DNA from 2 places in the Pantoea sp. X-Soil-TKNS-1211 genome. Region 2 is predicted to be linked to the other one. Evidence: predicted binding sites of a transcription regulator. Region 2 holds the regulator's gene; the other holds the start of a gene.

Region 1 (3,104 bases), 420 kb from region 2:
CACTGGTACGTTGAGATCGGCACGGATCAGAACACGTTTTCCAGCAAGATCCAGATCGGTCATCTTAATTACAGACATGGTGAACCCTCTCGTTGATTCTCATAAGTTTTGCCAGACGCAGACCGCGTCTTACCTGAAACCGCTTGCGGCCATTGCTAACGTTGTGTCGAGCATGCGGTTAGCAAAGCCCCATTCGTTGTCACACCAAACCAGGGTTTTGATAAGGTGGTGACCACTGACCCGCGTTTGCGTGCCATCCACAATGGCACTGTGCGGATCATGGTTGAAATCTACTGAGACTAACGGTAATTCCGTATAGTCAACTATACCACGAAATGCCCCTTCTGATGCGTTTTGCAGCAAGGCATTGACCTCACACGCCTTCACCGCCTGACGTACCGAAACGCTCAAATCAATGGCCGTGACATTGATGGTTGGCACACGCACCGCGATAGCTTCGAAGCGATCGTTAAATTTCGGAAAAATGCGCGTTATGCCCGCCGCCAGCCGCGTATCCACCGGAATGATCGATTGACTGGCGGCACGGGTACGACGCAGATCGCTGTGATAAGCGTCGATCACCTGTTGATCGTGCATCGCCGAGTGGATAGTAGTCACGGTGCCTGACTCAATGCCAAAGGCGTCATCCAGCAACTTTATCACCGGAATAATACAGTTGGTGGTGCAGGATGCGTTGGAAACAATGCGGTCAGTTTGTTTAAGAGCCTGTTCGTTCACGCCGAACACTACCGTGGCATCCAGGTCGTTACCGCCCGGATGCGAGAACAACACCTTCTTCGCGCCTGCCTGCAAATGGGCTTCGCCATCGGCACGGCTGCCGTAAACCCCGGTGCAATCCAGCACGATGTCAACATTCAGTTCCTGCCACGGCAGGGTGGCGATATCGGCCTGATGCAGGATGCGAATGGTATCGTCACCGACAAACAGTTGGTCGCGCTCCTGGCGCACGTCAAAGGCAAAACGTCCGTGGCTGGTGTCGTACTTGAGCAGATGCGCCATACCAACGGCTTCTGCCAGTTCGTTAATCGCCACCACGGTGATTTCCGCCCTGCGGCCTGTTTCATACAGCGCACGCAGCACATTACGCCCGATACGACCAAAACCATTTATAGCTATGCGAACGGTCATCTTTCCTTCAACCACACCTGAAAAAACGTGCCGATAGCCTGAGCGTTTCACACCCTTTTGTACAGGGAATTATTGTCGATTACCTGTGGTTGTCAGCGGATTTTACGCCACAACTGAAACGGTTCAGCTAGGATAAAGCAAGGAAGGAATAACAGGAATGATTGTGATCAACTGCGCTGCTGATTATTGGATCTGCGTCACAAAATCAGCCATTTTAAGATTATTACTGGAGGAATAATTGGGCGGCCACCAGGCCGCCCGCAAGCATTACAGAATGGATTTCGCGGTCGCGACCACATTGGCCACGGTGAAACCAAACTCTTCGAACAGCTTCTCTGCCGGAGCAGATTCACCGAAGCTGGTCATGCCGACGATAGCACCGTTCAGACCGGTATACTTGAACCAATAGTCCGCGATACCCGCTTCGATAGCCACGCGTGCGGCCACCGCTTTCGGCAGCACGGATTCACGGTAAGCCGCATCCTGTTTGTCGAAAGCGTCGGTTGACGGCATAGAAACCACGCGTACCTTGTGGCCTTCGGTGGTCAGCTGGTCGTATGCACCCGTCGCCAGTTCCACTTCTGAACCGGTGGCGATCAGGATCAGTTCCGGCTGACCGGCACAGTCCTTCAGCACATAACCGCCGCGTGCCACGTTTGCCAGCTGCTCGGCCGTACGATCCTGCTGCGCCAGGTTCTGACGCGAGAAAATCAGCGCACTTGGGCCATCTTTACGCTCGATGGCGTATTTCCACGCCACCGCAGACTCGACCTGGTCACACGGACGCCACAGGCTCATGTTCGGGGTGGTACGCAGGCTCGCCATCTGCTCAACCGGCTGGTGAGTCGGGCCATCTTCGCCCAGACCGATGGAGTCATGGGTATACACCATGATCTGACGGATCTTCATCAGCGCCGCCATACGCGCCGCGTTACGCGCATACTCCACGAACATCAGGAAGGTGGCGGTGTACGGCAGGAAGCCACCGTGCAGCGCGATACCGTTGGCGATAGCGGTCATACCGAACTCACGCACGCCGTAATGGATGTAGTTACCGGCCGCATCTTCGTTGATCGGCTTCGAGCCGGACCACATGGTCAGGTTGCTCGGTGCCAGGTCCGCAGAACCGCCGAGGTATTCCGGCAGGATTTTGCCGAAGGCTTCGATGGCATTCTGTGACGCTTTACGGCTGGCAATTTTCGCCGGGTTCGCCTGTAACTGCTCAACAAATTTCTGCGACTCTTCCGCCCAGTTGGCCGGCAGTTCGTTGTTGGTACGGCGTTTGAATTCCGCTGCCAGCTCCGGGTGTGCCGCCGCATAGGCCGCGAATTTCTCGTTCCATGCCGCTTCTTTCGCCTGGCCCGCTTCTTTCGCATCCCACTCAGCATAGATATCTGCCGGGATTTCAAACGGTGCGTAGTCCCAGCCCAGCTGTTTGCGGGTCAGTGCCACTTCGGCGTCGCCCAGCGGTGCGCCGTGGGAGTCGTGCGTACCGGCTTTGTTCGGTGAACCGAAACCGATGATGGTTTTGCACATCAGCAGCGACGGCTTGTCGCTGACCGCTTTGGCTTCTTCCACCGCTTTTTTGATCGCGTCAGCGTCGTGACCGTCCACGCCGCGCACCACGTGCCAGCCGTAGGCTTCAAAGCGTTTTGCGGTGTCGTCGGTGAACCAGCCATCTACGTGACCGTCGATGGAGATACCGTTGTCGTCATAGAAGGCGACCAGTTTGCCCAGCTTCAGCGTACCGGCGATGGAGCACACCTCGTGTGAGATACCTTCCATCATGCAGCCGTCGCCCATAAACACGTAAGTGTTGTGGTCCACGATGTCGTGGCCCGGACGGTTGAACTGGGCCGCCAGCGTGCGTTCGGCAATCGCGAAGCCCACGGCGTTGGCAATCCCCTGACCCAGCGGGCCGGTGGTGGTTTCGACGCCTGCGGTGTAGCCGTATT
Region 2 (3,104 bases):
GAGTGGATTCAAAAGCTGATTCGCGATACCAGCGAGCGCGGCCATTCCCGCGAAGCGGTGATGGATTCGGTGGTGCGTTCGATGGAGGACTACATCAACTTCATCACCCCGCAGTTCTCACGTACCCATATCAACTTCCAACGCGTGCCGACCGTTGATACCTCCAATCCGTTTGCCGCGCGTGAAATTCCGTCGCTGGATGAAAGCTTTGTGGTGATCCATTTTCGCGGGCTGGAAGGCATTGCCTTTCCCTATCTGCTGGCGATGATTCAGGGTTCTTTCATTTCACATATGAACACCCTGGTGGTGCCCGGCGGCAAGATGGGGCTGGCGATGGAGCTGATTATGACGCCGCTGGTGCAGCGACTGATTGAAGGCAAACGGATCGAATAATGTAGCGGCGCGATTTATCGCGCAAGATGGTGCGCGCTGCGGGAAAAATCCGCGCGATGAATCGCGCCGCTACGTTCGAGCTAGAGTTCGATAACCTCGTAGCTGTGGGTGATTTCTACTGCTTTACCCAGCATAATCGCCACCGAGCAATATTTTTCTGCCGACAGGTCAACCGCCCGCGCCACCGCTTTATCACCCAGCGCTTTGCCGCTGACAATAAAATGCAGGTTGATAAGTGTGAAAATGCGTGGCGCTTCTTCACGACGTTCGGAGGTGAGTTTTACCTCACAATCCACCACATCGTTGCGCCCTTTTTGCAGGATGGACACTACGTCAATCGCGCTGCAACCGCCTGCCGCCATCAGCACCATCTCCATCGGACTCGGTGCTTTGTCGCCCGAATTGCCATCCATTAATATCTGGTGACCTGATGAGGATTCTCCGAGAAAGGTAAGCCCTTCCACCCATTTAACCCGTGCCTGCATTATTCTTTCTCCTGAATCGGCTGATTTGCCGCCAGAGTACGCTTTCACCTGAGAAACAGCAATCCAGACTAATCGCCCTTTTGCTGAAGCGAGACAACAGAAGACAGCTAGCAAAAGCTGTGCTACAAACAGTGCTGAAAATATTTTCGTCGCAATAGACGAAGGCGGGAAGAATCAGAAGCCTGGCTTAAGAGTCCACCCGAATAATTTTCCTTTACAGGAAGCGCTCTACGATTTCACCGCCTGACAGGGAAAACTGCCCCCTGTGTTTTGGGCACGATTACAACAGAGGATAATAGCGAATGGTTCTCGGCAAACCGCAAACAGACCCTACACTCGAATGGTTCCTGTCCCATTGCCATATTCACAAATATCCATCCAAAAGCACCCTGATTCATCAGGGTGAGAAAGCGGAAACGCTCTACTACATCGTGAAAGGTTCCGTTGCGGTACTGATCAAAGATGAAGAAGGCAAAGAGATGATCCTCTCCTATCTCAACCAGGGGGATTTCATCGGCGAGCTTGGCCTGTTTGAAGAAGGTCAGGAACGTAGTGCCTGGGTACGAGCTAAAACTGCCTGCGAAGTGGCTGAAATTTCCTACAAAAAATTCCGTCAGCTGATTCAGGTAAACCCGGATATTTTAATGCGTCTTTCGGCGCAGATGGCACGTCGCCTGCAGGTGACATCAGAAAAAGTAGGCAACCTTGCCTTCCTTGATGTGACCGGTCGCATTGCGCAGACGCTGCTCAATCTGGCCAAACAGCCTGATGCCATGACCCACCCGGACGGGATGCAGATCAAAATCACCCGTCAGGAAATTGGTCAGATCGTCGGCTGCTCACGTGAGACAGTTGGCCGTATTCTGAAAATGCTGGAAGATCAAAACCTGATCTCCGCACATGGTAAAACCATCGTCGTTTACGGCACCCGCTAATTTCTTCTCACCCACGGCGTGATGGCAGCATCGCGCCGTTTTTGTCTGCGATGAGCTGATGTGGCGTCGAATCATCTATCATCCCGAAGTTAACTACGCCCTGCGGCAAACGCTGGTGCTGTGCCTGCCCGTGGCTCTCGGCTGGCTGTTTGGCGACCTGCAAAAAGGCCTGCTGTTTTCCTTAGTACCCGCCTGTTGCAACATCGCTGGCCTCGATACGCCGCATAAGCGCTTCTTTAAACGCCTGATTATTGGCGGTTCCCTGTTTGCGACCGGCAGCTTTCTGATTCAATGGCTGACGGATTATCACGTCCCTCTGCCGTTGATTCTGTTGGTGCTGCCGTTGTTAGTGGGCGTGACCGGTGAGATCAGCCCGCTGCATGGCCGTTTGTTACCCGCCACACTGATCGCCTCCATCTTTACCCTGAGCCTGGTGGGACGCATGCCTGTCTGGGTGCCACCACTTCTCTATATCGGTGGCACCTTGTGGTACGGGCTGTTTAACTGGTTCTGGTTTTGGCTGTGGAAAGAGCAGCCAATGCGCGAGTCGCTAAGCCTGCTGTACCGTGAGCTGGCGGATTATTGCGATGCCAAGTATACCCTGCTGACGCAGCTGACTGACCCGGAGAAAGCATTGCCGCCGCTGCTGGCACGCCAGCAGAAAGCGGTCGATCTGATCACCACCTGTTATCAGCAGATGCATATGTTGTCGGCCAGCCGTGATAACAGCCATAAACGCCTGACGCGCGCCTTTCAGGTGGCGCTCGATTTGCAAGAACACATCTCCGTCAGCCTGCATCAGCCGGAAGAAGTGCAAAAGCTGGTGGAACAGAGCCATGCCGAGGCGGTGATTCGCTGGAATGCCAAAGTCATCTCGGCTCGTCTGCGCCTGCTGGCTGATGCCATTCTGTATCACCAATTGCCGGAACGGTTTCAAATGGATAAGCAGCTGGGGGCGCTGGAAAAAATTGCCCGCCAGCACCCGGATAATCCGGTGGGTAACTTCTGTCTGTATCACTTCAGCCGCATTGCGCGCGTGTTGCGCACCCAGAAACCGCTGTATACCCGTGATCTGATGGCCGACCGCCAACGGCGTCTGCCATTTTTTCCGGCGTTGCGCAGCTATCTGTCGCTGAAATCACCCGCCTTACGCACCGCTGCACGTTTTGCCGTGATGCTGATGTTTGGTAGCTCGCTGGCGCTGTTCTTCAATATCCCCAAACCTTACTGGATTCTGATGACCACCATGTTCGTCAGCCAGAATGGCTACAGCGCCACGCGGGTGAGGATT

The links. The regulator CRP, encoded in region 2, controls carbon source genes, mostly activating them, when cyclic AMP is high. The targets are predictions, from matches to a motif close to ATGTGANNNNNNTCACAT.
Region 1: epd (erythrose-4-phosphate dehydrogenase) is a predicted target of CRP. The motif match lies at 1,335-1,352, and genes of this name have one in related genera.

What each region holds. Positions count from the first base shown of each region.
Region 1 covers NZ_AP035953.1:3,589,822-3,592,925, forward strand. The annotation lists gene pgk (phosphoglycerate kinase) at 1-78, opposite strand, end outside; gene epd (erythrose-4-phosphate dehydrogenase) at 130-1,149, opposite strand; gene tkt (transketolase) at 1,417-3,104, opposite strand, start outside.
Region 2 covers NZ_AP035953.1:4,014,134-4,017,237, forward strand. The annotation lists gene AC6I8W_RS18995 (phosphoribulokinase) at 1-393, shown strand, start outside; gene AC6I8W_RS19000 (OsmC family protein) at 474-878, opposite strand; gene crp (cAMP-activated global transcriptional regulator CRP) at 1,181-1,813, shown strand; gene AC6I8W_RS19010 (YccS/YhfK family putative transporter) at 1,872-3,104, shown strand, end outside.